DNA from 2 places in the Pseudomonas sp. B33.4 genome. Region 1 is predicted to be linked to the other one. Evidence: predicted binding sites of a transcription regulator. Region 1 holds the regulator's gene; the other holds the start of a gene.
The links. The regulator sigma-54, encoded in region 1, starts transcription at its own class of promoters, with help from an activator protein. The targets are predictions, from matches to a motif close to ANTGGCATNNANNTTGCTNT.
Positions count from the first base shown of each region.

Region 2: the regulator sigma-54 is predicted to act here: its motif matches at 2,749-2,768, upstream of flgB (flagellar basal body rod protein FlgB).

Region 1 is NZ_CP140706.1:1,000,525-1,014,213, reverse strand. It holds gene U6037_RS04340 (STAS domain-containing protein) at 93-398, opposite strand; gene U6037_RS04335 (ABC transporter substrate-binding protein) at 395-1,048, opposite strand; gene mlaD (outer membrane lipid asymmetry maintenance protein MlaD) at 1,060-1,527, opposite strand; gene mlaE (lipid asymmetry maintenance ABC transporter permease subunit MlaE) at 1,527-2,324, opposite strand; gene U6037_RS04320 (ATP-binding cassette domain-containing protein) at 2,324-3,133, opposite strand; gene U6037_RS04315 (KpsF/GutQ family sugar-phosphate isomerase) at 3,409-4,383, shown strand; gene U6037_RS04310 (KdsC family phosphatase) at 4,383-4,907, shown strand; gene lptC (LPS export ABC transporter periplasmic protein LptC) at 4,916-5,488, shown strand; gene lptA (lipopolysaccharide transport periplasmic protein LptA) at 5,475-6,020, shown strand; gene lptB (LPS export ABC transporter ATP-binding protein) at 6,020-6,745, shown strand; gene U6037_RS04290 (RNA polymerase factor sigma-54) at 6,933-8,426, shown strand; gene hpf (ribosome hibernation-promoting factor, HPF/YfiA family) at 8,500-8,808, shown strand; gene ptsN (PTS IIA-like nitrogen regulatory protein PtsN) at 8,820-9,284, shown strand; gene rapZ (RNase adapter RapZ) at 9,287-10,144, shown strand; gene U6037_RS04270 (HPr family phosphocarrier protein) at 10,160-10,435, shown strand; gene U6037_RS04265 (ZIP family metal transporter) at 10,471-11,364, opposite strand; gene U6037_RS04260 (superoxide dismutase) at 11,395-12,006, opposite strand; gene U6037_RS04255 (hypothetical protein) at 12,008-12,448, opposite strand; gene U6037_RS04250 (class II fumarate hydratase) at 12,476-13,689, opposite strand, start outside.
Region 2 is NZ_CP140706.1:4,905,640-4,911,332, forward strand. It holds gene flgE (flagellar hook protein FlgE) at 1-1,082, opposite strand, end outside; gene flgD (flagellar hook assembly protein FlgD) at 1,113-1,838, opposite strand; gene flgC (flagellar basal body rod protein FlgC) at 1,854-2,297, opposite strand; gene flgB (flagellar basal body rod protein FlgB) at 2,301-2,708, opposite strand; gene cheR (protein-glutamate O-methyltransferase CheR) at 3,077-3,904, opposite strand; gene U6037_RS21610 (chemotaxis protein CheV) at 3,951-4,883, opposite strand; gene flgA (flagellar basal body P-ring formation chaperone FlgA) at 4,966-5,693, shown strand, end outside.

The DNA.
Region 1 (13,689 bases):
TGCGCACGGGTCGGACATCATACAAAAAAGCCCCGCGCCTGCGAACCCCGCAAGGCAGGACTCTGACGGGGGGCTTCTTTATTGATGCGGGTTCAGGGGTGCGCCAACAGTTCGGTCAGCTCACTGACCTGAGCGATTTCGCGCATGTCTTCGGGCATCGCGCGGATGCTGACAGCCTTGCCGGCCGCATTGGCATCGCGCATGAAGCACAGCAGCAACGACAAACCGACGCTGCTGGACTTCTTCACCGCCGAGCAGTCGATCACCAGCGAAGACGCCTTGCTGGACTTGATCAGCGCCTGGCCTTCCTTGCGCAAGTCAGCGCCGGTACGGTAATCCAGCACTCCGCTGAGCAGAAGCTCGTCGACATCACTCATACGAACTGCGGCCTCGTTCATTGCGCTGGCTTCTCGGCAGCTTTATCCGTGGATTCCTTGGCCTTGGCGACTTCACCAGCCCAATTGTTGATGGTCTTGTCCAGGTCATTGCCATTGCGCTGCATGGCGTCGGCGAACTGATCACGGAACAGCTTGCCGATGTTGATGCCGTTGATGATCACGTTGCGCAGTTTCCACTCGCCGTTGATCTTCTCGAGCGTGTACTGCACAGGGTAGATCGCACCGTTAGTGCCCTTGACGGTCATGCCGACGCTGGTGCGATCGCCCGACTCATCCTTGGCCGGATCAACAGTAATGCCCTGATTGTTGTACTCGAGCAAGGCGTTGCCGTAGAACTGGAACAGGCCTTTCTTGAAGTTTTCCTGGAAGGTCTGCATCTGCGCAGGCGTAGCCTTGCGCGAATACTTGACCGTCATGATGCTTTTGGAAATGCCCTCAGCATCCACCACCGGACCGACGATGGTGTTCAGCGCCGTGTAGAAATCCTGCGGATCCTGCTTGTACTTCTCTTTGTTGGCCGACAAGTCGGCAAGCATCCGGTTCGTGGTGTCCTGAACCAGATCATGCGCAGACTGTGCCGCCACAGCGTTACCCATCAGTGGCAATGCCGCGAGCAACACCAACAGGCCACGTCGCAAGGTAGAGATCATTCAAAAGCTCCTCATTTGGCGTCTTTGCTAACGGTATTGAGCAGGAATTTACCGATCAGGTCTTCCAGTACCAGAGACGACTGCGTGTCGTGGATGGTTCCACCATCCTTCAGCGGTTTGTCTTCTCCGCCTACGCTGATACCGATGTACTTCTCGCCCAGCAGACCAGCGGTCAGGATAGACGCTGTAGAGTCAGTCGGCAGGTTGTCGACCTTTTTATCCACTTGCAGGGTGACTCGACCGGTAAAGCTGTCGCGATCCAGATCGATCGCCGTGACCTTGCCGATGGTCACACCGGCCATGGTCACTTTGGCTCTGACCGTCAAACCGGCGATATTGTCGAAGTAGGCATACAGTTTATAGGTGTCGGTGGTCGACGTCGGAGACAGGCCACTGACCCGCAACGCAAGCAGCAACAAGGCCAGGATCCCTGCCAGCAGGAACAGGCCGACACCGATTTCCAGGGTGCGGTTTTGCATCAGAAATCTCCAAACATCAAAGCGGTCAGAATAAAGTCGAGGCCGAGCACTGCCAGCGAGGCAAACACCACGGTCTTGGTGGTGGCGCGACTGATGCCCTCGGAAGTGGGCTCACAGTCATAGCCTTGGAATACGGCGATCCAGGTCACTACAAAGGCGAAAACGATACTTTTGATCACGCCATTGAGCACGTCACTGGTGAAATTCACGCTGTTCTGCATGTTTGCCCAATAAGAGCCTTCATACACACCCAGCCAGTCGACAGCCACCCACGAACCGCCCCAGATGCCGACCACGCTGAAAATCATTGCCAGCACCGGCAGGGAAATGAAGCCGGCCCACAGGCGCGGGGCAATAATGTATTTGAGCGGATCGACGCCGATCATTTCGAGGCTGGAAAGCTGTTCGGTGGACTTCATGTTGCCGATCTCTGCGGTCAGCGCCGACCCGGCACGACCGGCAAACAACAGCGCAGTCACCACCGGCCCCAGCTCACGCAACAGGGTCAGCGCAACCATCTGCCCCACCGCCTGCTCCGAACCGTAGCTCGACAGAATGCTGAAGCCCTGCAGGGCCAGCACCATGCCAATGAAAATCCCCGAAACGACGATGATCACCAGCGACATCACGCCGACCGAGTGCAACTGTTTGACCAGCAGACTGAAACCGCCGCTGATACCGCCACGCCCCAACAGGGCATGAAACAGGAACAGCGTCGCCCGACCGAACACCGCAACGGCGTCGACCGCCGCCTCGCCGAACCGGCGCACGCGTTCTATTAATGAAATTCTGCGCATCAGCGCTTCCCCAGAAGATCTGCGCGGTAATCCGTCGCTGGAAAATGGTACGGCACCGGGCCATCGGGATCGCCGGTCATGAACTGACGGATACGCGGCTCGTCCGAGTTCATCAACTCGTCCGGCGTCCCCTGCCCCAGCACCTGACCGTCACCGACGACATAGATATAGTCGGCAATGCTCGCAGTTTCCGCCAGATCGTGGGACACCACGATACTGGTGATCCCCAGCGCATCATTGAGCAAACGGATCAGACGGACCAGCACGCCCATGGCAATCGGGTCCTGCCCGACGAACGGTTCGTCGTACATGAGAATCTGCGGATCGAGCGCAATGGCCCGCGCCAGAGCAACGCGACGCTTCATGCCGCCGGACAGCTCATCGGGCATCAATTCGATTGCGCCACGCAGACCGACCGCCTGCAATTTGAGCAGGACGATGTCGCGGATCATTTCTTCCGGCAAATCGGTATGAACACGCAGGGGGAAAGCCACGTTCTCGAACACATCGAGATCGGTGAACAGCGCGCCGCTTTGAAACAGCACACCCATGTGCTTTCGCGCATCGAACAGATCGCTGCGCGAAAGCGCAGGCAGGTTCTGACCGTTGACCCAGACTTCGCCGCTGGAAGGACGCAGTTGCGCGCCCATCAATCGCAGCAATGTGGTCTTGCCACACCCGGAAGGCCCCATGATGCCGGTAACCTTGCCGCGCGGGATGCGAATATCGACGTTATTGAAAATGCTGCGCGCACCGCGCTTGAAGGAGACTCCCTTCAGCTCGACCGCGTAGGCGTTATCGGCACTCATCTAAACTCCTTGCGATGCAGCCTCTCACTCGGACGCCTGTCTTTACTTAAAAAGTACGTACACCCCGGGCAGGCCGAACTGGCGGCGAACTATATCACTGCAAAGGCGACGCGCCCAAGGCTTGTGCCAGCCTGTGTTCGGCGATATGACAGGTCTGCGGGTTGTTTTTCCCGGTTTTGGTAACGAGGAATGACAAAGCACGACGAACTTGCGTGAGGCTTTGCAACATAACCGCTATAATCGCCGCCTTTTCATCGGGCTATACGATTTCTGACATGAGCCAATCCAGCGACCTGATTCAATCGGCACAACGCACCATCCAACTCGAAGTGGAAGCCGTACAAGGCTTGTTGCCCCATATCGACGCCGATTTCGTACGTGCTTGCGAGATGATTCTGGCCAGCAAGGGCCGTGTAGTCGTGGTCGGCATGGGCAAATCCGGGCACATCGGCAACAAGATCGCCGCGACCCTGGCCAGCACCGGCACCCCGGCCTTTTTTGTCCACCCGGCCGAAGCCAGCCATGGCGACATGGGCATGATCACTCGCGATGACGTGATCCTGGCCCTGTCGAATTCTGGCTCGACCAACGAAATCGTCACCTTGCTGCCGCTGATCAAGCGTCTGGGCATCCAGTTGATCAGCGTAACCGGCAACCCGCAGTCACCGCTGGCGAAGGCGGCCGAGGTCAATCTCAACGTTCACGTCGAGCATGAAGCCTGCCCGCTGAACCTGGCGCCGACCTCATCGACGACAGCGGCACTGGTAATGGGTGACGCGCTGGCCGTAGCGTTGCTGGAAGCACGCGGCTTCACCGCTGAAGACTTTGCGTTCTCGCACCCGGGCGGAGCCTTGGGCCGTCGCCTGCTGCTGAAAGTGGAAAACGTCATGCACGCCGGACAGGAGCTGCCACAAGTACAACGCGGTACGCTGCTCAAGGACGCACTGATGGAAATGACCCGTAAAGGTCTGGGCATGACCGTCATCCTTGAAACCGATGGCAAACTCGCCGGGATCTTCACTGACGGCGATCTGCGCCGCACGCTGGATCGCAGCATCGATATTCGCAGCGCCACCATCGATCAGGTCATGACCGCTCACGGCAAGACTGCCCGCCCCGAAATGCTGGCCGCCGAAGCCCTGAAAATCATGGAAGACCACCGAATCAACGCATTGGTAGTCGTAGACGAAGAAGATCGCCCGGTCGGCGCCTTCAACCTCTCCGATCTGCTGCGCGCAGGAGTCATGTAATGAGCAACGATCTGCTGCAACGCGGCAAAGCGATCAAACTGGCGGTTTTCGACGTCGACGGTGTTCTCACCGACGGACGCCTGTATTTCCTTGAAGACGGCAGCGAATTCAAGACCTTCAATACCCTCGACGGCCAGGGCATCAAAATGCTGATGAACGCCGGCGTGCAGACCGCCATCATCAGCGGTCGCAAGACACCGGTGGTCGAACGTCGCGCGAAAAACCTCGGCATCCCGCACCTGTTTCAGGGGCGTGAAGACAAATTGGTTGTTCTCGACGGTCTTCTCGAGCAACTGGGCCTAAGCTATGAAGAGGTGGCCTATCTCGGTGACGACCTGCCCGATCTGCCGGTGATTCGCCGCGTAGGTCTAGGCATGGCCGTGGCCAACGCTGCCGACTTCGTCCGCGAACACGCCCATGGCGTGACCCGCGCTCGCGGTGGCGAAGGTGCCGCCCGCGAATTCTGCGAATTGATCCTGCGCGCCCAGGGCCGCCTCGATGCGGCCAACGCCGCGTACCTGTGAGCCAAACCATGTTCAGCAAAAAATTTCGTAACGTCCTGCTGTTCGGCTGCATCGCTGCGATTTTCGCCGCGGTCGGCTATTGGAATATCAGTCCGGAACGCTTTCTCGACAAACCACCAGTCACCTCGGTGGAAACGCCTATCGACTGGTATGCGACCAACACGCACACCCTGCAATACCTGCCGGATGGCAAGGTGCAATATGAAATGACGTCGGAAAAGGCCGAGCACGTGAAGGCAACCGATATCACCCTCGTGACCAAACCCGATCTGAACATGTACCGCGGAACGGAATTTCCGTGGCACGTGACCAGTGAGCGCGGCGAAGTGAACTCAGGCGGTACCGAAGTCGAACTGATCGACTCGGTACGCGTTGCGCGCACCGATGAAAAGAAGCGTGACATCCTGATCACTTCCACTCGCATGACCGTGTTCCCGCAGCAGGAATATGCGCAGACCGAGCAACCCGTTAGAATCGACGGCGCTGGCGGTGTATCGACTGGCGTTGGAATGAAAGCGTACCTGAAGGAAAGCAGGATACACCTGCTATCGAACGTAAGAGGACAGTATGAGGCTCGTTAAAACCCTCCCTATTTTGCTCAGTCTGGGCGCAGCACTGGGAAGCGTGAGCGCCTGGGCTCTGCCGAACGATCAGCAGCAACCTATCCGCATTCAGGCCGACGACGCCCAACTGGACGACAAGAACGGCATCGCCACTTATAAAGGTGATGTGATCATCACCCAGGGCTCGATGAAGGTCACCGGCAATACCGTGACCATCACTCGTACCCCGGCCGGCGATATCGACGTGGTGACTTCGGTAGGCAACCTTGCCTACTTCGAACAACTGCAGACCGCTGGCGACACCAAGCCGGTTCAGGGCTGGGGCGTGACGATCCAGTACCACGCCGCGCAAAACCGCGTCGTACTGATCGACAAGGCCAAGGTGGTCGACAAGGACAACAACACGACTCAGGGCGAGAAAATCGTCTATGACACCGTGAAGAAACTGGCCAGCGCCGGTCGCGCTACCGGCAGCAAGGTCACCGAGGCGCGTCCACGCATCGACATGGTGATCCAGCCGAAGAAGAAAACCGACGAGAAAACCCAGTAATGGCAACTCTGAAAGCTCAGCACCTGGCCAAGGCCTATAAAAGCCGCCAGGTCGTGCGTGACGTCAGCCTGTCGATCGACAGCGGCCAGATCGTCGGCCTGCTCGGCCCGAACGGTGCCGGCAAGACCACGTGCTTCTACATGATCGTCGGCCTGGTACAGGCCGATCAGGGCCGCGTGCTGATCGACGATCTGGACGTCAGCCATCAGCCAATGCACGGTCGCGCCAAGGCCGGTATCGGCTATCTGCCGCAAGAAGCGTCGATCTTCCGCAAACTGTCGGTGGCCGATAACATCATGGCCATCCTCGAGACCCGTCAGGAACTCGACAAGGCCGGCCGTCGCAAGGAGCTGGAAAGCCTGCTGCAGGAATTCCACATCAGCCACATCCGCGACAACCTCGGCATGAGCCTTTCCGGCGGTGAACGCCGCCGGGTGGAAATCGCTCGCGCACTGGCGACCGCACCGAAATTCATCCTGCTCGACGAACCGTTCGCCGGTGTCGACCCGATTTCGGTCGGCGACATCAAGCAGATTATCCACCACCTCAAGGCCAAGGGTATCGGTGTGCTGATCACCGACCACAACGTCCGTGAGACGCTGGACATCTGCGAAACCGCTTACATCGTCAACGATGGTCAACTGATCGCCGAAGGCGACGCAGAAACCATCCTGGCCAACGATCTGGTCAAGGAAGTGTATCTGGGCCACGAGTTCCGCCTGTAAGCGCAACAGTGCCCGGTGCGCCGCCGGGGCGCTGTATCGATTCAAGCAGGATTTAATACGCTTTAATTGTTACAGCGCTCTAGGCAAACACTTCAGTTTCAGGCATATAATTTGCTTAAGTTTGGCGCTTCGGCGCCCTGTAGTGGATGGCGCATAGCGCCGGCGAATAAGGTGTTAAGCCCCTGCCATGAAACCATCGCTAGTCTTGAGAATGGGCCAGCAGCTGACGATGACACCGCAGCTGCAACAGGCCATCCGCCTGCTCCAATTGTCGACCCTGGATCTGCAACAGGAAATCCAGGAGGCGCTGGAATCCAATCCGATGCTCGAACGCCAGGAAGAAGGCGAAGACTTCGACAATTCCGACCCTATGGCCGACAACGCCGAACAGAAGCCCAACACCGAGATCCAGGAACCTTCCTATCAGGAAACCGCCCCGACGGTCGACAACCTCGAGGACGGCGAATGGAACGAGCGCATCCCCAACGAACTTCCGGTCGACACCGCCTGGGAAGACGTCTACCAGACCAGCGCCAGCAGCCTGCCCAGCAACGATGATGACGAGTGGGACTTCACCACCCGCACCTCTGCCGGCGAGAGCCTGCAAAGCCATTTGCTGTGGCAACTGAATCTCGCACCGATGTCCGACACCGATCGCCTGATCGCCGTGACCCTGATCGATTGCATCAACAATCAGGGCTACCTCGACGAAACCCTCGAAGAAATTCTTGAGGCGTTCGACCCGGAACTGGACATCGAACTGGACGAAATCGAAGCCGTCCTGCACCGCATTCAACAGTTCGAACCAGCCGGCATCGGTGCGCGCAACCTCGGCGAATGCCTGTTGCTGCAATTGCGCCAGCTATCGGCCAAGACACCTTGGCTGGCTGAAGCGAAACGTCTGGTTACCGACTACATCGACCTGCTGGGCAGCCGCGACTACAGCCAGTTGATGCGCCGCATGAAGCTCAAGGAAGATGAACTGCGTCAGGTCATCGAACTGGTGCAGAGCCTTAATCCGCGTCCAGGTTCGCAGATCGAATCCACCGAAGCCGAATACGTTGTGCCAGACGTCATTGTGCGCAAGGACAATGAGCGCTGGCTGGTCGAGTTGAACCAGGAATCGGTGCCACGCCTGCGCGTCAACGCCCAGTACGCGGGTTTCGTCCGTCGCGCCGACACCAGCGCCGACAACACCTTCATGCGTAACCAGTTGCAGGAAGCCCGCTGGTTCATCAAGAGCCTGCAGAGCCGCAACGAAACCCTGATGAAAGTTGCCACCCAGATCGTCGAGCATCAGCGCGGTTTTCTGGAATACGGCGACGAAGCCATGAAGCCGCTGGTCCTGCACGACATCGCCGAAGCGGTCGGCATGCACGAGTCGACGATTTCGCGGGTGACCACGCAGAAATTCATGCATACCCCGCGCGGTATTTATGAGCTGAAATACTTTTTCTCCAGCCACGTCAGCACCTCCGAAGGCGGCGAATGCTCGTCCACGGCGATCCGCGCGATCATCAAAAAACTGGTTGCCGCGGAAAATCAGAAAAAGCCGTTGAGTGACAGCAAGATCGCTGGTTTACTGGAGGCACAAGGCATTCAGGTGGCTCGCCGCACCGTCGCCAAGTACCGCGAATCCCTCGGGATCGCGCCTTCGAGCGAACGCAAGCGGTTGATGTAAGCCACGTTACAGCGTTCCAGTGGCAGGCTATCCAGCCTGCCGCTTTATGCACTGGCAACGAAGGAGAAGCTGTATGCAAGTCAACATCAGTGGACACCAACTGGAAGTGACCCAACCTCTGCGTTCCTATATCGAGGAAAAACTCCAACGACTGGAGCGACATTTCGACAAGATCACCAACGTGCAGGTCACGATGTGCGTCGAAAAGCTGAAGCAGAAAATCGAAGCCACCTTGCATATACCCGGCAGCGAAGTGGTCGCCAACGCGGAACATACCGATATGTACGCGGCGATCGACGCCTTGACCGACAAGCTGGATAAACAACTCAAAAAGCATAAGGAAAAGACCCAGAGCCTGCTCCAGGGCGCGACCGGTCGATAACCCCCCACCCCATGATCCGACTTGAAAGTATCCTGACCCCCGGCCGTTCTCTCGTGAACGTGCCGGGCGGCAGTAAAAAGAAAGCCCTCGAACAAATTGCCAACCTGATCGCCCGCGAAGTGCCGGATCTGGAGATGCAAGATGTCTTCGAGGCCCTGATTGCCCGTGAAAAACTCGGTTCCACCGGTTTTGGCAACGGCATCGCCATTCCTCACTGCCGCCTCAAGGGTTGCGAAGCGCCTATCAGTGCGCTGATGCACCTTGAAGCACCTATTGATTTCGACGCCATCGACGGTGCGCCGGTTGATCTGCTGTTCGTATTGCTGGTCCCGGAAGCCGCCACCGATGCGCACCTGGAGTTGCTGCGTCAGATCGCCAGCATGCTCGACCGCAAGGATGTTCGCGATAAACTGCGTAGTGCCGCGAGCAACGAAGCCTTGTATCAGGTTGTCCTGGACGAGCAGAACGGGCACTAATCATGCGCTTGATCATCGTCAGCGGCCGTTCCGGCTCGGGTAAAAGTACGGCTCTGGATGTCCTTGAGGACAACGGCTATTACTGCATCGACAACCTGCCTGCAGGCTTGCTGCCGGAATTGGCCGAACGCGCGCTGATTCACACTGAGCTGGCGCAACCGCTGGTGGCCGTATCGATCGATGCGCGCAACCTGCCGAGTCATCTGACGCGCTTTCCCGAACTCCTTGAAGATGTCCGGGCCAAGCACATCCAGTGCGATGTCCTGTATCTGGACGCCGACGAAGAAACCCTGCTCAAGCGTTTCTCCGAAACCCGTCGTCGCCATCCGCTGAGCAACGCCAATCGCTCGCTGGCCGAGGCGATTCAGGATGAAACCGCCCTGCTTGGCCCGATCGCCGACCTCGCCGATCTGAAAATCAACACCACCAATCTGAACCTGTACCAGTTGCGCGACACCATCAAGCTGCGCCTGCTGAATCAGCCGGAGCCGGGTACCGCGTTTCTGGTCGAGTCATTCGGCTTCAAGCGCGGCATGCCGGTAGACGCGGATCTGGTGTTCGATGTGCGCTGCCTGCCCAATCCGTACTGGAAGCCGGAACTGCGTGCGCAATCAGGTCTCGATGCGCCAGTGGCCGAATACCTCGCGGCGCAGCCGGAAGTCGAAGAAATGTTCCAGGACATCTTCACCTACCTGCACAAGTGGCTGCCGCGCTTCGCCGCGAGCAACCGTGCCTATGTCACCATTGCCATTGGCTGCACCGGCGGGCATCACCGCTCCGTCTACCTGACCGAACGCCTGGGTCAGGCCCTGCAGAAAACCCTGAAGAATGTCCAGGTTCGCCACCGCGACCTCACTTAAAGGATTCACACCGCGATGCCTGCTCTGGAAATCGAAATCATCAACAAGCTGGGCCTGCATGCCCGCGCATCGGCCAAGTTTGTCGGAGTGGCCGGGCAGTATCCGGATTGCACGATCAGAGTGGGACGCACGCCAGAGACTACCGTCGATGGCAAAAGCATCATGGCGATGATGATGCTGGCAGCTGGCAAGGGCACCAGGATCTATCTGAGTACTGAAGGGCATCAGGATCAGGAGGCGCTGGATGCGCTGGTGGCGCTGATCAACAACTATTTCGACGAGGGCGGTTGATCCGCCGGTGAGGGAGCTTGCTCCCTCACTTTTGTTCAGCCCAACGCGGTATCCATCACCATCATCAAACAAAACCCGATCAACAAGCCAAGACTGGCCAGTTTGTCATGACCATTGCGTCGCGACTCGGGAATGACCTCGTGGGTCACCACCAGCAACATTGCCCCTGCCGCCAGTGCCAACCCTAATGGCAACAACACCTGCGCAAGGCTGACCAGCCACGCACAAAGCAGGGCAAACACCGGTTCGACCAGACCAGACGCCGCGCCGATCAAAAACGCTTTGACCCGCGACATCCCCGCCCCGGCCAATACCAGCGCAATCACCAGACCTTCCGGCACATCCTGCAAAGCAATGCCCATGGCCAAGCTGTCCGCATCCGGCATGCCGCCGCCTGCAGAAACACCAACCGCCATGCCTTCAGGGATGTTGTGGGCAATGATGGCGAAGACGAACAGCCAGATTCGCGGCGGGATCACCGGATGCTCGACAGTGCCGACGAGCATTTCCGGTGAAGCGCCGGAAACTTTGCGATCGACCAGATACAGTCCGAAAGCTCCGAGCATGATGCCGAAGCAAATCAGCCCACTGGCGCCCCACGGTGTCAGGCCCAGGTTTTCAGCGGCGGCAATGCCCGGCACGATCAACGAAAACGCCGTCGCCGCCAGCATCACGCCGGCGCCAAACCCCAGCAACGTATCGCTGAGCGCTTGCGGCATACGCCGAATCACCAGCACCGGCACAGCGCCAAGCGCCGTGCCGAGGGCGCAGATCGCACCGCCTTGCAACGCCCGCAACAGCCTCGGCTCCAGATTCAGCCATTCCAGCCCGTGGGCGACCAGCAAGGTCATGCCCGCCAACAGCAACAGCGATCCCACTGCGTAACGAAACATACGCCCACTTCCGATCGCCAGTGTTTCAGTGCCCATAGTCAGCCTTGGATTGTTTTTATAAAAGACTTAAACCAGTGCGGCCTGATAGCGCGCAGCCACTTCAGGCCAGTTAATTACGTTGTAGAACGCGTTGATGTATTCCGGGCGACGGTTCTGATAGCGCAGGTAATAGGCGTGTTCCCAGACATCGAGACCGAGAATCGGCGTGTTGCCGTTCATCAGCGGGCTGTCCTGATTGCCACTGCTTTCCACGATCAGCTTTTTCTCCGGGGTCACGCTGAGCCAGGCCCAGCCGCTGCCGAAGCGAGTCAGAGCGGCTTTGGTGAAGGCTTCCTTGAAACTGTCGAGACCACCCAGTTGCTCATCGATGGCCTTGCCCAGCGCGCCGTCCGGCTTACCGCCACCACTCGGCACCATCACTTCCCAGAACAGCGAGTGGTTGGCGTGACCGCCGCCCTGATTGATTACCGCCGCGCGGAGTTTTTCCGGCAATTGCTGAACGCTGGCGACGAGCTTTTCCACCGGCCACTCAGCGTATTCGGTGCCTTCTACGGCGGCGTTTAAGTTGTTGATGTAGGTCTGGTGATGCTTGGTGTAGTGAATCTCCATGGTCTGCGCATCGATATGCGGCTCGAGAGCGTCGTAGGCGTAAGGCAAGGCAGGCAAGGTAAAAGCCATTTCAATGGACTCCATGGTGGTTTGGGGCAGGCGCGCGGCGCGCATTGCCGGTATCCGGGTGCAGCAAACGCTGGGTCCGCGGGTATTCGCCGTGTTCGCTGATAAAATTCAGCAGCTCGACGTAGGTCTTGCTGCTCTGGCGCAGCGCCGCTTCACGCAATGCCAGACGCTGGCGTTCGTCCTGCATGGTCTGCAGCAGCCGTTGGTGGATGGCGCAGAGGTATTCAGCGCTCTCCTCCGGCTGATTCAAGCGCAGGTGCAAGTCAGCCAGGTTGTGGTGGGAGATGACGCAGGCCGCCACCGCTTCGTCGGCATCCGCCCAGCGTTCGAACAACACTTGCGCCAAGGCCAGGGCTTGCAGGTAAGCCTCGCGGGCGTCGATCAATTCGCCCAGCATGAAGCAGCGATTGGCCCGTTCGATCGTGCGTTTCCAGTGCTCCATGGTGAGCCTCCAAAGCGGTAGCGGGGTTTACACGCCGCCGGCGGTGAGTTTCTCGGGATTGAGCAACTCTTCCAGTTGGCTGCGCGACAGGTCGGTGTGTTCCAGAGCGACATCGATCACCGCGCGACCTTCTTTGTAGGCCTGCTTGGCGATTTCCGCGGCTTTCTGGTAACCGATGATCGGGTTGAGCGCGGTCACCAGAATCGGGTTGCGCGACAACGCTTCTTTCAAGCGCGACTCGTTGACCTTGAAGCTGGCAATGGCCTTGTCACCGAGCAGGCGGCTGGAATTGGCCAGCAACTCGATGCTGCTCAGCAGATTCTGGGCGATGATCGGCAGCATCACGTTGAGTTCGAAATTGCCCGACTGACCGGCGATGGTGATCACTGAATCGTTGCCGATGACTTGCGCGGCAACCATGGCGGTGGCTTCGGGGATCACCGGATTGACCTTGCCCGGCATGATCGACGAGCCCGGTTGCAAGGCTTCCAGTTCGATTTCGCCGAGGCCGGCGAGCGGGCCGGAGTTCATCCAGCGCAGGTCATTGGCGATTTTCATCAGCGACACTGCGGTGGCTTTAAGCTGGCCAGAGACAGCGACGGCGGTGTCTTGCGAGCCGATCAACGCGAACAGATCTTTGCCTGGGGTGAATTGCACATCGGTCAGTTGGCTGAGTTGGCGGCTGAAACGTGCGGCGAACTCAGGATGCGCGTTGATCCCGGTGCCAACCGCTGTGCCGCCCTGCGCCAGGGATTGCAGGCTCGGCAGCAAGTCTTGCAGGTGGGCGATGTTGGCCTTGAGCTGTTGCGCCCAACCATTGAGCACCTGGCTCATGCGCACCGGCATCGCGTCCATCAAATGCGTACGGCCGGTTTTGACGTGGTGATGTACTTGCTCGGCTTTGTGCTCGATCACCTGCACCAAATGCAGCAATGCCGGCAGCAGTTGTTCGTGCAGGGCCAGTGCGGCACTGACGTGGATGGTGGTCGGGATAATGTCGTTGCTGCTCTGACCGCAGTTGACGTGATCGTTGGCGTTGACCGTCTCACCGAGCAGGCGGCTGGCCAGGGTGGCGATCACTTCGTTAGCGTTCATGTTGGAACTGGTGCCGGAACCGGTCTGGAAGATATCCACCGGAAAATGCTGCATGAAATCGCCTTCGAGCAAGCCTTGCGCGGCGTCGCTGATGGCTTTGCCTTGGGCGGCGCTGATCTGGTTGAGTTCGACGTTGGCGCGGGCAG
Region 2 (5,693 bases), 2.7 Mb from region 1:
GCAACCTGGCCGATGGCCTTGCTCTGGTTGTTGCTGAAGTTGGCGAACAGCGTACCGGTGCCGTCGATGGTCAGGTTGGTGATCTGGCCAGTGGCGTAACCGTCCTGAGTCGGAATCGAACGCGCGGTGTCAGCGTTGTACTGAGTGGTCTTGGCCATCGAAATGGTAATACCGGCCGGGTTGGCAGCCGCACCGTTAGGCGTAAAGTTACCGTTGGTCACAGTGCCCGGCTTCCAGGTCGTCAGCTTCAAGTCGCTGCTGATGATCGGGTTCGGCGCCGGAGCTGGTAATGTGCTAGGCGTGCTGACCTGCAACAGATTGCCAGAACTGTCGAAGGTGAGTGTCGAAGCAACCGGAGGCGTAAGCGGATCGTTTGGGTTGCTACCGGTCGCATCCGGGTTACGGCCATCAACCAGGGTGTAGACCTTCCAGGTGTTTTCGCCGGTCTTCACCATATACTGATCCATGACGTGAGAGTTGCCCTGCGTGTCATAGATCGGCGTGCTGAACGACTTGGTGTAAGTCTCAAGTTTGGTCGGATCAAACTTGACAGCGTTGGTACCCGTATCAACGATCACCGGCGCAGTCGAGTTCAAGTTGATGCTCGAAGTCACCAGGGAACTCGATTTCGGCGCCAGGTTCGAGGTATCGATCTTCAGGTCGGTCAATACACCGTTGATGATCTTGCCATTGGCGTCCACACCGTAACCCTGCAGGCGCGAGGTGTAGTCGGTGTTGGTGATGTAACCGGCGTTGTCGACCTTGAACGTACCGGCACGGGTGTAGGACACCGAGCCGTTGTTGCTCATGGTGAAGAAGCCCGAACCGTTGATGCCCATGTCCAGCACGTTACCGGTGTTGTTGATGTCACCCTGGGTGAACTGCTGGGAAACATTGGCCAGGCGCACGCCGTTGCCGATCACTTTGCTGCCGCTACCCAGGCGAGTGGCCGAGTAGACGTCTTCGAATTCTGCACGGGACGATTTGAAACCGGCGGTCGCGACGTTGGCGATGTTGTTGCCGGTCACGTCCAGTTGCTTGTTGGCTGCATAGAGACCGCTAAGGCCGATATTGAAAGACATATTCCACTCCTTTGTGCCGGTTAGTCGGCTCTATATACCAATGGTTTGTACTTTGGACAGGGCAACAGTGCCCTTGCCGGACAGGTTGAGCATCAGCTCGCCGCCGGTCTGGCTGATCGTCACGCTGGTGACGGTGGCCGGCAGGTAGGTCGCCATATCGGTCGATGTGCCATTGATCGATGCGTTGGCCTTGACGGTATAGGTACCGGTCTTGACCACATTGCCGTCCTTGTCCTTGCCGTCCCAGGTGAAGCTCGCGGCGCCTGCGGCGCGACTGCCCAGATCGATGGTGCGAACGACCGTGCCGCTGCTGTCGGTGATGCTGACGGTGCCGCCGGCAATCGACGACGGAACGGTGACCGAACCGGTCATGCCTTTGCTCGGATCGTCGAGCTGAACCGAGTTGGTCTGTACGATGACGTTGCGGCCCACCAGCGACGAGGCCTGCAAGGCTTGCGACGAGTTGTAGTTGCCAGCAAGGCCACTCACGGTGGAGTTCAGCGTAGTGATGCCTTCCAGGCTACTGAACTGCGCCAACTGCGCAACGAATGCGCTGTTGTCCTGCGGATCGAGCGGGTTCTGGTTTTTCAGCTGGGTGACCAGCAATTGCAGGAACGCGTCCTTGCCCAGGGCCTGGCCGCCGGTGGCGCTGTTCGTGGCCGAAGCAATGCCACCAGTGGTCGAACTGGTCTTTTTCGACGAGTTCGCCAGGATGTCATTCATGCTCAAGCTGCTGGTGGTATCGGAAACACTCATGGCAGTCGCCCCTTATTACTGACCGAGGGTCAGTACCTTCTGCATCATGGTTTTGGCGGTGTTCATCATTTCGGCGTTGGTCTGGAAGGACCGGCTCGCGGAAATCATGTCAGCCATTTCTTCCACCACGTTGACGTTCGGGTAGTAGACGTAGCCCTTGGCGTCGGCCGCCGGATGGTTCGGCTCGTAGCGCGCTTCGAGGTTGCTCTGGTCTTCGACCACACCGAGCACCTGTACGCCCTGACCGGCCGCGTCCTGGCTCTGGAACAGCGAGTTGCTGCCGCTGTTCTGGCCGCCCTGGAACATGGTGGCGAATACCGGGTGACGGGCGCGATAAGTCTGGTCGATGCTCGACGAGACGGTCTCGGCGTTGGCGATGTTCGACGCCACGGTGTTCAGACGTGTGGTCTGTGCGCTCATGCCGCTGCCGGCAATGTTGAAAACGCTGGACAGGGACATGGATTACTCTCCGCGCAGGGCTGACACCAGCCCTTTGAATTTGCTGTTGAGCAGGGTGAAGCTGGCCTGGAAGCCGACGGCGTTTTCCGCGTAGTTCGACTGTTCCAGTTGGGCGTCCACGGTGTTCTGGTCGATCGAAGGTTGCATCGGCGTGCGATACATCAGCGATTCGTCGCCGTTGCCCAGGCCTTCAGCTTCAATGTGACGGCTGTTGGTCATGTTCAGGGCGATGGTGCCGTTCGCATTTTTCTGGGTCTGTGCTTCAAGCACTTTGGAGAAATCCAGATCCCGCGCCTTGTAGTTCGGGGTATCGGCGTTGGCGATGTTGTTGGCCAGCACTTCGGCACGCTGGGCGCGGAAGCCCAGTGCCTTTTCGTGAATGCCGAGCGCTTTATCGAAGCTGATGCTCATGTCGGGAACCTTCAGGTGACCGGTTTTTCGTAACTGAGCTTTAGCAAGCGCCGTGCCAAACCAAAAAACGCCCGTAAACCGGGGCTTTGCCGGGCGTCGGCAAAGCGGCAATGCCAGAAAAGCGGCAACCGGTTTCCGCCGGATGCCGCTTTTCTGCCGCTTGCCGTCCTTGCCAGGTCAACGCAGATCCCCTGTGGGAGCGAGCCTGCTCGCGAAGGCGGCGTGTCAGTCGCCAACTGTTTTACTGACAGACCGCTTTCGCGAGCAGGCTCGCTCCCACAGGGGTGTGGTGTCCGTAGAAAATAATTCGGGCACAAAAAAACGGGAGGCCTTTGGGGGCTCCCGTTATTTTCGTGTTGCAGATGCGGTCATTTCGCCTGGTAAATGATCCCCGGGCTGCACTGCACCATCTGGTAATGGTCCGGCAAACCGTTCAGCGCCTCGGAAGCGCCAAGGAACAGATAACCGCCCGGCTTCAACGTGCTGTGAATGCGCAACAGGATGTCTTTCTTCACTTCAGCAGAGAAGTAGATCAACACGTTGCGGCAGAACACGATGTCGAACTTGCCCAGCGCAGCATAGCTGTCGAGCAGGTTGAACGAGCGGAACTCCACGCGGCTCTTGATCGGCGCCTTGATCACCCAGCGGCCCGGCCCTTTCGGGTCGAAGTAACGCTGCAGACGTTCCGGCGACAAACCGCGACCGATTGCCAGACTGTCGTACTCGCCGGTCTTGCAGTTGGTCAGCATAAGACCGGACAGGTCGGTGGCGACAATCTGCACGCCCATCTTCAACTGGCCAAGGTTCGTGCGCTCGAATTCGTCGATCGACATCGACAGCGAGTACGGTTCCTGGCCCGACGAGCAGGCGGCCGACCAGATCCGCAGACGCTGGTTGGGGCTGGCCTTGATCGCTTCAGGCAGCACCTTGTTCTTCAAGACTTCAAACGGATAGGTGTCACGAAACCACAGGGTTTCGTTGGTCGTCATGGCATCGACCACCTGCTCGCGCAAACCGCTGCGCGGCTGGGTCTGGATGCGCTGAACCAGCTCACCCAGGGATTTGATGCCTTGCTGCTCCATCAGTTTGTTGAGACGGCTCGAGACCAGGTACTGCTTGTTTTCACCGAGCAAAATGCCACAGGCTTTTTCCAGGAAGACCCGGAACTGTTCGAAATCCAAATTACCCGTAGACAATGATGCCGCCTCTTAAATCGTGTTGACCGCCAGGAGCAAAGCGCTCCTAGCTGATATCTGCTGCTTTGATCCGGTCGACTACCCGGGATGCCAGGTCATCAGGACGGAACTTGGCCAAAAAGTCATCGGCACCGACTTTCTTGACCATCGCCTGATTGAATACCCCGGACAACGAAGTATGCAGGATGATATGAAGCTTTTGCATGCGCGGGTCAGCGCGAATCTCGGCCGTCAAAGTGTATCCGTCCATCTCCGGCATCTCGATGTCGGAGATCATCATCAGAAACTCTTCTTCCGGCCTCTTGCCCTCGTCGACCAGCTTGCGCAGGTAATCCAGCGCTTGCTTGCCGTCGTTCAGCGCGATCACTTCGACGCCAATCGTCTGCAGGCAACGCGTGACCTGCTTGCGCGCCACCGATGAGTCATCGACCGTCAAGACACGCAACGACAGTGCCTTGGTCTGGGTCTCGACATCGACCACGCCCACCGAAATCGCTTCCGGCGTCGGCGCAACTTCCGCCAGCACTTTCTCGACGTCGATGATTTCGACTAACTGATTGTCCACCCGAGTCACAGCGGTCAGGTAATGATCGCGACCCGTGCCCTTGGGCGGCGGATGAATCTCTTCCCAGTTCATGTTGACGATGCGCTCCACCGAGCGGACCAGGAAACCCTGGGTCTTGGTGTTGTACTCCGTGATGATCACGAACGGGTTGTTCTTGTCCTTCAACGCACCCGAGCCGGTGGCCATTGCCAGATCAAGGATCGGAATGGTCGCCCCCCGGATATTTGCCACCCCGCACACGACAGGACTGGACTTGGGCATCAACGTCAGCGACGGGCACTGCAACACTTCCCGTACCTTGAACACGTTGATTCCGTAGAGCTGCTGACCGTCAAGACGGAACAACAACAGCTCCAGGCGATTCTGCCCCACCAGTTGCGTGCGCTGGTTCACCGAATCCATTACACCAGCCATGCCCAGACTCCTACACCAACGCCAAGTGTTGTTGCGACGCACATTCATTGCTAAACGGCACGGCGCTTGCTTTTTAACTCGTATGAACGCTCAAACGACATTTTTCCGACACCTGACCGCCTCTCTTCGCCGAGGGCTTTGCGCGGTGTCCGCCATTTGCTGCTTTTTCGCTGGCAGCCCTGCCATTGCTGATGCGGTTACCTTGCCTGACATGCTTATCGGCGTCACTCAGGGCTTTCTTGAGTTCACCGTAGAAGACTATCTGGCTACCAGTCAAACGGTAGGCCGCTACGAAATCGAAGTAAACCAGCTCGATCCCCGTATGCGCATGCCTATGTGCGACAAGGAATTGACAGCGACTTTGGAGAGCCCGGCACGTCCATTGGGCCGGGTTACCGTGAAGGTCCGCTGCGAGGGCGCCTCGCCCTGGACGGTGTTCGTGCCCGCTCAAGTCCGCCTGTTTCGCGAGATTGTCACGACCACCCGACCGCTGAAACGCGCAGGGATTATCGAGCCGCAGGACGTGACCTTGCGAGAGCGCGACGTGAGTACGATCAATCAAGGCTTTCTGACGTCGGTAGACGAAGCGATCGGGCAGAAATTGACCCGACCAACGGTAGCCGATCAGGTCATTACCCTGGTTCACCTGGAACAGGCCGAAGTCATTCGCAAGGGTGATCAAGTGGTGATTACCGCACGCAGCGGCACGCTTGCCGTGCGCATGCCCGGTGAAGCCTTGGCCAATGGCGGTTTGAAAGAACAGATCCGCGTGAAAAACCTCAACTCGCAACGGGTCATCAAGGCGCAAGT